One region of the Peribacillus sp. TH16 genome, then DNA from elsewhere that is predicted to be linked to it. Evidence: riboswitches for the same ligand, from Rfam matches in the RefSeq annotation. Region 1 holds a riboswitch; each other region holds the start of a gene.

Region 1 (3,187 bases):
CTCAATGAAGCAGGTTTTACTTTCCTAGAAAGTTTTTACCGAAGTGAATTATTCCATGAAAGCGATGATGTCATCACTTTCTCATCAGATTGCCGCTTCTGGATTGTTCAAAAGTAAGAATTAGTTTTTCAAAATTCACAAAAAAAACCAGAGTGACATATCACTCTGGTTTTTTTATATTAAGAAACTTGTTCTAGTTTTTCATTATTGGCAGGAGGGTTGAATTGACCTTCCCATTTTGAGATAACGATTGCTGCAAGTGAATTACCAATAACGTTTACTACTGTACGGCCCATATCAAGAATACGGTCTATACCAGCAATAAATGCTAAACCTTCAATTGGAATACCAACTGTTCCTAATGTCGCTAAAAGAACTACGAAAGATACACCAGGTACACCTGCAATCCCCTTAGATGTGATCATTAACACTAACATTAGTGTAATTTGTTCATAAGCGCTTAAATCAATCCCATACATTTGAGCGATGAAGATAGCTGCTAACGCTTGATATAATGTAGAACCATCAAGGTTAAAAGAGTATCCTGTCGGAATAACAAACGTAGCAATATGTTTCGGACATCCCGCTTTCTCCATTTTTTCCATGATTCTCGGAAGAACTGCCTCAGAACTTGCTGTCGAGAACGCAAGAATTAATTCCTCTTTTAGAAGCTTAATCAACGTAAAGATATTGAACCCTACAAATTTTGCAATAAGACCCAGAACGACAATTACAAAGAAAATCATTGTTCCGTATACAGAAAGCGCTAACTTACCTAATGGAATTAAAGATTCCAAACCGAACTTGGAGATGGTCACACCGATTAGTGCAAATACCCCGATAGGAGCAAATTTCATGACCATATTAGTTAAGTAGAACATTCCTTCTGCTGCACCTTGGAAGAAACGGAATACAGGTTTACCTTTTTCACCGATAGCCGCAATACTAAGTCCAAACAAAACAGAGAAGAAAATGATTGCTAGCATATCGCCTTCTACCATAGCTTTAATTGGATTGGATGGCACAATGTGAACAATTGTATCCACAAAAGATTCATGCTGCTTAGTTTCTGCTGTATCAACATAGGTAGAAATATCAGTTTGTTCTAGATTGTTCATATTTACACCAGCACCAGGCTGGATAATATTCGCGGAAACTAGACCAACAGCAATCGCTATCATTGTTACCACCACAAAGTATGAAAGTGATTTAGCTCCTAGTTTACCTACTGCTTTTAAATCACCTACACCCGCAACTGCAACGATAAGACTTGACACAATGATTGGTACTACAATCATTTTAATCATTCGTAGGAAAATGTCTCCGAATGGTTGTAAAAAGTTTTGGGCTGTCGCATTACCATAAAAAATGGCACCAACAATAATCCCTAGAATTAAACCAATAAAAATTTGGCTAGCTAAACTTAATTTAAATTTCTTCATTTACTTTCCTCACCTTCCATAAAGTCTTTAAAGCAAAAACATTTTGTCTCGGTAAGGGAAACAAGATACTAATAGAAAGAAAGTAATTTTTCTTTTATTGAAAAACTCTATCTTTACGCCGAAAAAAAGACACTTCATGTGTCGATTTCCTATAGGCGTGAATATTCACACATGTTCCCTTAAAGACGCTGACGAGGTTAGCTGTCGGGTTAGGAATTGGAAACACAAAAGCCCTTTCATTTCTGAATTCACCCCTAGCGAAAAAAATCCGCAAAAATGGGTCCCCCGTTCTTGTAATAAGATTAAGCGAATACTTAATAATAAAATATTATACTAAAAATGTTATTCTGTAAATATTTTTTCTTGTCCCTTTAAGAAAAAACCTTTGCAAATGTCTGAATATTCTGTATTAGTGACTATTTTACCTATAATAACACATTCTCTATTTTGCTTAATTTTGTTATATGGATATATAAATAACAATAAAACTGATTGATATATCCCTTCTCTCGAATAATGAAAAAATGGATTATTTTTCTAACATACCCAGTAATATATACCTCACCTTTTCCCGAGTGGTGAATTTTTTATAACTAGCAGATTTCACCTTCTCAAACTGAATTGGAGTAACAAAATAAGAATGATTTTTCACAATCCTATTCGGTTCTATTAGAATAACATCACCTACCGCCGGTCCCTTTATGAGTTCTTGCTTTCCTTCTGCTTTAAGCCCTTTTGTAATATAGTGTTTATCCACATAGCCTTTTTTAGTCAATTTGTAGACATGCGGCTGTTTTTTATGATGTACTGCCTCTACAGGGATAGAGGGTACACCCGCTTTCTCATTGGTTATTACAGTAAGATTGACTTTTGACCCTACCAACAAAGGTTTAGTTTCTTCATCTCCTGGCTCAATCAATGCCTGAAATGGAAATCTGTTATCTTTTTTTAGTGATGGCTCCTCTTCTGGATAAGAATGTATACGACCTATTGTTCCGTTCAACGCCTTTTTTAAATCAGGGGAACTTGCCTTTATAGTCATGCCCACTTCAGCTTTTTTCATCTCCTCTTCAGAGAAATCCCCTTCAATTGCCACATTTGTTGAAACAATGGATATAATGGGATTATTCAGGTTTTTATTGATATTTTTTACAACACCATCAGCCTCACTCGCCGTCTCAACCGCGCCTTTTTGCTCCTCAATTGAACTTAATTGAGCATCCAGCATAACAACCTTTTCTTCCAAGCGGTTTTTTTCAAGTTCCAGCTTGTACATTTCTTGCTCAATATTACTTTCAATCAAGTCTGAAGAGGTAGTTGTTATATCAATATTTAAGCTCTTTTCTATCGAATTATCGATTACTGCTTTATTAGAATTACTTGTCAAACTTCCTTGATAAGCTTTCAACTTATCAATGTAATCATTAATCCCCACCATTTCACCCTCAGCGGCAGTTTTTTCCGCTTCTAGATTTCCTTTGAGAGCATCAAGTTCGGGTGTAGTATATTCAAACAACGAAGATCCAGCCGTTACCTCATCTCCCTCTTTTACAAGGAATTTCTGAAAATCATTTTTCTTGGTATCGAAATAGATATCATACTCTTCTACAGGTTTAACTACCCCTTTTGTTTGAATAGTATCCGTAATTGTATCTTTTTTTACCTTTGTCCAGTTTTCGACAAAAACAGTTCGTTCTACTTTGCTTTCTTTCTTTTCAATAAGGTAAAAGTTAACGGTTATTAAC
Region 2 (3,187 bases), on a different contig from region 1:
GTAAAAAACTATTCTTTTTTTTCGTGGTTATCCTCTGCTTTCTCTCATAAATGAAAGTTTACGCTGCTGTCCCGATACTTGAATAGAAAAAAGCTCTGTAAAGGTTCCTCTTAACAGAGCTTACCGACATATTAAAGTATTTTTACCAAGTCTTTTCTAGCACTCAAGCAAATACTCTCACCTAGATAATCCATTTGCTCCTCATCAGATAGGTTAACAACAATCTCCTGAGAGCCTGATACACACTATACCACTCTTTTTGAACCAACAAAATGGACCTTTTTTAATTTAGCCTCAAACGTAATTCTATTAGGCTGAAAGCGACTTTGGGTAATGTTTAAGTGTCGAAGATGATACTCAGTTACTCCCTTGTTTTGAAAAAACTTTAGAGCATACTCATGTAAATTCCTCCCTAAATCAGCTCGACGTTTTTCAGGAATTAGATAATAGATTTAGATAATAGATTTACATAACCAATCTCATTGCCTCTGACTGTCGTATTGTAAGCTTCAATTGACCAATTGGTATGCCATTTTCTACCACTATCACAAAATCATCGGGTATTTTCCAAGGAATAAACTTTAACACACTGTAAGTCTAAATTACACGATAGAAGAAAAAAATGAAAAAAGGGAACTGTTATGGCTGAAAATCAATCAAGTTTACCTTGAAAAATGTAGGAACTATCCGATATATAAAAATAATTAAGTGTTTATATTGAGAACAATAATGGTGGTGTGTACTCAGTATAGAAATTATCGAAAAATGTCGAAAAAAGTCTTATACTCCCGAATTTCCTTTAAATAATTATTGTAAGCGCTTCATTTTAATGTTACATTATTGATTCATCCCTTAAAAATAAGGAAGAAAGGAAGTATTTTATAATCACTGAATAGAACTACATAGATTAAAAAAGGAGGATGAAATTGGTAAAAGAGGAAGCGTAAATGGGGATTTACACCACATACATATCTCAAAGATTACCAAACTTTATATCAAACTTGCGATTTTAAAAAGATTTTAAATGTCTCATGTATTAATATCATTTGAATCATCGTATTTTCAATGAGCCCACTCTAAAAAAGAGGATGAATTTTTATAATCGTAGAGAAAGATGGCGTGCCCCTAAATCCTATAATAAATATTTACAGATTAATATTTTTATTATAAGTTGGTTCTCTTAATCTTATTAATAGAACGGGGAAACCATTTTGCTGATATTTTCCGCTAGGGGTGAATTCAGAGATGATAGGGTATTTGTGTTTCCAATTCCTAACCCGACAGCTAACCTCGTCAGAGTCTAAAGGGAACATGTATGAATAGTCAAGCCAATAGGAATCGACAAATGAAGTGTCTTTTCTTTCGGTATAAAGACAGAATTTTCAAAAAAATAAAATTCACTTTCTTTCTATTTAATAACTTGTATCCCTTACGAGACAAAATGTTTTTACATCAAAGAACTTATGGAATGTGAGGAAAGTAAATGAAGAAAATTAAATTAAGTTTAGCTAGCCAAATATTCATTGGATTAATTCTAGGGATTATTGTTGGTGCCATTTTTTATGGTAATGAGACTGCCCAAGGCTATTTACAACCATTGGGAGATATGTTCTTACGCATGATTAAAATGATTGTTGTACCAATCATTGTTTCAAGTCTGATTGTTGCCGTTGCAGGGGTAGGCGATTTGAAATCAGTAGGTAAAATTGGTGCCAAATCACTTTTATACTTTGTGGTAGTAACGCAAATAGCAATTCTTGTTGGTCTGGTTTCCGCTAATTTACTTCAGCCGGGCGCTGGTATAAACATGAACCAGCTTGAACAAACAGATATATCCAGTTATGTAGATACAGCAGAAACTAAGCAGCATGAATCTTTTGTAGATACAATTGTTCACATCGTACCATCGAATCCGATTAAAGCGATGGTAGAAGGCGATATGCTAGCCATTATTTTCTTCTCTGTATTATTTGGCGTTAGTATTGCCGCAATTGGAGAAAAAGGTAAACCGGTATTTCGATTCTTCCAAGGTACGGCAGAAGGGATGTTCTACTTAACCAACTTGATTATGAAATTCGCTCCAGTCGGTGTATTTGCACTAATAGGGGTAACAATCTCTAAATTCGGTTTGGCGTCATTAATTCCTTTAGGTAAGTTAGCGCTTTCAGTATATGGAACAATGCTTTTCTTTGTACTTGTCGTTCTTGGAATTATTGCTAAAGTAGTAGGGTTTGGTATTTTTAAATTGATTAAGCTTCTAAAAGAAGAGTTAATTTTAGCATTTTCAACAGCTAGTTCGGAATCCGTCCTCCCAAAAATCATGGAAAAAATGGAGAAGGCCGGATGTCCAAAACATATTGCATCATTCGTAATTCCGACAGGCTACTCTTTCAACCTTGATGGTTCTACGTTATATCAAGCATTAGCAGCCATTTTCATTGCTCAAATGTATGGAATTGATTTGAGCATCATGCAGCAAATTACCTTAATGCTAGTGTTGATGATTACATCTAAAGGAATTGCAGGTGTACCAGGTGTCTCCTTCGTCGTCCTTTTGGCAACACTAGGCACCGTCGGTATTCCAATTGAAGGCTTAGCATTTATTGCTGGTATTGACCGTATTCTTGATATGGGTCGTACGGCAGTGAATGTTGTAGGTAATGCACTTGCAGCAATCGTTATTTCTAAATGGGAAGGTCAATTCCACCCTCCTGCCAATAATAAAAATCTAGAACAAGTATCTTAATATTAAAATCCAGAGTAGTGTGTCACTCTGGATTTTTTTGGTGTAGTTTTCTGTTTACCTTCACGTCAGATCATTCCTTCCTGCTTCCAAATTTAGTGACTTTCATTTTGTCTCAGTCAGAAGTCTTAAACATGAAAATGCCAGATTGCCAGATGTTCAATTACCATTTACTTTCTTTTAAGGCTTTACTTCCTTCGTTAATCTCGTATGAAAAAATTCAATAAAGGTATTATCGTAAAGGAAACCTTTTCTTTAAATGGATGAGATGAGAGTGATATTGTTTCTTCCTCACAGGACTAATACTTGCCTTGCTCATTAAGTATTAGGTGATTTTGTTTGTCTTGCATTTTAAACTTCATATTAGGGCTTCCTCCTTAAGGTTTTGAGTTAGAATGGTATCTACACTCATATCTTACTGAGGAGCTCTATTTTTTTCAAAAT
Region 3 (3,187 bases), on a different contig from region 1:
TGGATGTTAAGCTTCAGATTGCCTGATTAACGCAGGAATTTAAATAGTTGAAATACTGAAAAAGGACATAATGAGTGAATTATTATTCAATATGCTTGACCCTCTACTAACTTTTAATGTTCAATTATTTTCATGATCCAGTTAATAAGGACCTATGAATTCAGATGATATTACCTTTGAAAAAAAAATTTATCAATGGATTCTTTTTCTTATCTGTTATCCTTAACTCATTCATTATTATTTGATCCTCATGATCGGCTATCCATTTCCTTAGTGCATCTTTATCCTGGCATTGAGTTAAATACGTCTGTCCACCTTTACCTGTAGCGTTAACAACATATCTATTAAACGTCTTCTCCATACTTGCCCGCCTTTTTTATATAATGTATTAAAATTTCAAAATACGAATTCAATAAACTTTGAGATTTTCTGTATCTAATTCCAAAAGGAAATACCATATATTTATTTATTAGAAACATAAAATTACTGGATGTTATTTTTCAAATTTATCGAACCTATCATAATGTCCCAACTAATTTTTGTCAATAAGTTTTTAATATGTAAAAAAAACGTAAATTTTCTGTTTTGTTCTAGCAAATTTTTTTTACAATTTAGGGGTTTACAACTAGTAAATGATGGGAGTAGAATACGTTTATCAATTTAATGCATTTCGGCCTAAACTCAAGTAAATTGATTACGGAGGAACCAATCATTTGGGGTTAATTCTGCCTTGCAGAAAGGATGAGATCAGCTCTTTCGCCATCCTACCCGTCAGCTAACTTCGTCGGCTAAAGCGAAGGAGGTCATAAGACCGCCTATTTCAGGGGCTTTTTTGTTTGCTTTTCTGTAACAAAATAGCAGCCAGATGTTATGTAGGTCTTTTTATTATGCTTTAAAAAAGGATTTCCAAAGAGAATTACCTAAGCTTGATTAAGGATAATGAATACCTTTTTTCACAAATAAAAGGGCTTGTGCAGAATGGGCGCATGTATAGCAAAAGGAACTTGGTCTATTGATTGTTTATCTAGATGGATGACGAATGGAATGCAGTACGAGCAAAATACTAACCCTATCACTGGATAATGGTTGGTTATCTGTGGATATATTACGTTTGTTAGTAGGTTGCTAATTCATTAACAGGGTAAGGATGATCAATTTGATAAAAGCAAAAGATTTGTTAGATCCGCCAAAAATTCTTGTACTTGGCTTTGCCTTCCTGATACTTGTTGGAGCCTATTTATTAACCCTGCCGATTTCCACTGAAAATGGGAATGGTCTTTCTTTTCTAAATGCTTTATTTACCTCAACCTCTGCTACATGTGTAACAGGGCTTGTCGTAGTAGATACGGGAACCACTTTTACAACATTTGGAGAGTTGGTCATTTTATCACTCATTCAAATAGGCGGCTTGGGGTTTATGTCATTTGCGACGCTTTTCTTTTTCTTATTAGGCAAAAGAATTTCTTTAAAAGGCCGGTTAGTCTTGCAGGAGTCTTTAAATAATTTATCTATGGCAGGTGTAGTTAAGTTAGTAAAAAGGATTTTAATTTACACTGCCATTATTGAAATTTCAGGTGCCGTTATACTATCGATTCGCTTTTCTTTTGACATGCCAATAGGCAGAGCAATCTATTACGGCCTTTTTCATTCGATTTCCAATTTCAATAATGCGGGCTTTGACTTAATGGGAGGGTTTAGGAGCTTGACTACTTATGCATCAGATCCTTTCGTAACCCTTACAGTCGCTTCCCTGATCACATTAGGCGGTATAGGATTTATCGTGATGAATGAAATTTACGAATACCGTGATACCCATCGTTTGTCTGTACATACGAAGGTTGTACTGATGGCTAGCTTAATCCTTACAATTGGCGGGGCCATTTTAATCTTTATATTTGAATTTGGAAATGCCAAAACATTGCAGCCTTTATCTTTCATGGGGAAAACGTTGGCTTCTTTGTTTCAATCCGTTACTCCGAGGACAGCAGGTTCTAATACATTGAATATCCCTGATTTAACACAACCCACATTGCTGCTGATCATTTTCTTGATGTTTGTTGGGGCTTCACCGGGATCGACTGGCGGTGGGATTAAAACCACCACATTAGCGACGCTGATTGGAACGGTTTGGTCACAGATTAAAGGAAAAGAAGATGTGGTATTGTTTCGGTACCGCATTGTGAATGAAACGATATTTAAAGCATTATCCGTTACCTCCATCGGGGTATTTATCGTTTCAACCATCACCATTCTGCTGACTATTACAGAAACCGGAAGTGATTTCTTGACGGTTTTATTTGAAGCCACTTCAGCATTTGCTACCGTGGGTCTCTCAATGGGATTAACCCCTGAATTATCCCCCATTGGTCGGATGCTCATTATTTTCACAATGTTTGCGGGCCGGGTTGGACCTTTGACTTTTGCTTTTGCTATCGCAATGAGACGTAAACCAGATCCATTCCGCCGTCCAAAAGGCAAAATCATGATTGGTTAATCATTAATGAGGGAGTGTTAAAGATGGGAAAACGACAATATGCCGTTATCGGTTTAGGAAGATTCGGAACGAGTGTAGCTCATAGATTATATACAGCCGGACAAGAAGTCTTGGGTATTGATGTAAGCGAGGAAAGAGTCGAGAATGCAGAATTAAGTGTAACTCATGCAGTTATGGCTGATACTACCGAAGAAGAGGCACTAAAATCCATTGGAATCCGTAATTTTGATTGTGTCATCGTAGCCATCGGAAATGATATGCAGTCAAGCATTTTAACTACATTGCTTTTAAAGGAACTAGGAGTGAAAAAGGTAATAGCAAAAGCTCTAAATAAACATCACGGTCAAGTGCTCGCTAAAGTTGGTGCTGACTGGGTTATCTACCCTGAAAGAGATATGGGTGAACGGGTCGCTAATCAACTCCTATCACCCAACATGCTGAACTATATAGAACTCTCAAAAGAATACAATATCGAGGAAATCATTATACCCATAAGCATGACAGGAAAAAGTCTCAGAGAGCTTGATTTACGTGCGAAATATAATATCAGTGTTATTGCCATCGTGAGTAATGGAGAAATTATCATAGCTCCATCACCTGATCAGAATATCCTTGAAAAAGATATGCTTTTAGTGGTTGGTAATAAAGAAGATCTAGCCGTGTTTGCAAATATTGAATAACCTAGGTCCCTAA

What was found. Region 1 has a riboswitch for cyclic di-AMP ahead of JFV29_RS29455 (cation:dicarboxylate symporter family transporter). Riboswitches for the same ligand answer to the same signal wherever they lie in the genome.
Region 2: linked by a shared signal. The riboswitch ahead of JFV29_RS17375 (cation:dicarboxylate symporter family transporter) and the one ahead of JFV29_RS29455 (cation:dicarboxylate symporter family transporter) in region 1 are both predicted to bind cyclic di-AMP.
Region 3: linked by a shared signal. The riboswitch ahead of JFV29_RS24045 (TrkH family potassium uptake protein) and the one ahead of JFV29_RS29455 (cation:dicarboxylate symporter family transporter) in region 1 are both predicted to bind cyclic di-AMP.

What each region holds. Positions count from the first base shown of each region.
Region 1 is NZ_JAEKEM010000011.1:178,025-181,211, reverse strand. It holds gene JFV29_RS29460 (class I SAM-dependent methyltransferase) at 1-117, shown strand, start outside; gene JFV29_RS29455 (cation:dicarboxylate symporter family transporter) at 180-1,442, opposite strand; cyclic di-AMP (ydaO/yuaA leader) riboswitch at 1,614-1,761, opposite strand; gene JFV29_RS29450 (efflux RND transporter periplasmic adaptor subunit) at 1,972-3,187, opposite strand, start outside.
Region 2 is NZ_JAEKEM010000009.1:710,045-713,231, forward strand. It holds cyclic di-AMP (ydaO/yuaA leader) riboswitch at 1,168-1,315, shown strand; gene JFV29_RS17375 (cation:dicarboxylate symporter family transporter) at 1,484-2,746, shown strand.
Region 3 is NZ_JAEKEM010000009.1:2,089,356-2,092,542, forward strand. It holds gene JFV29_RS24040 (hypothetical protein) at 161-361, opposite strand; cyclic di-AMP (ydaO/yuaA leader) riboswitch at 663-805, shown strand; gene JFV29_RS24045 (TrkH family potassium uptake protein) at 1,148-2,494, shown strand; gene JFV29_RS24050 (potassium channel family protein) at 2,518-3,174, shown strand.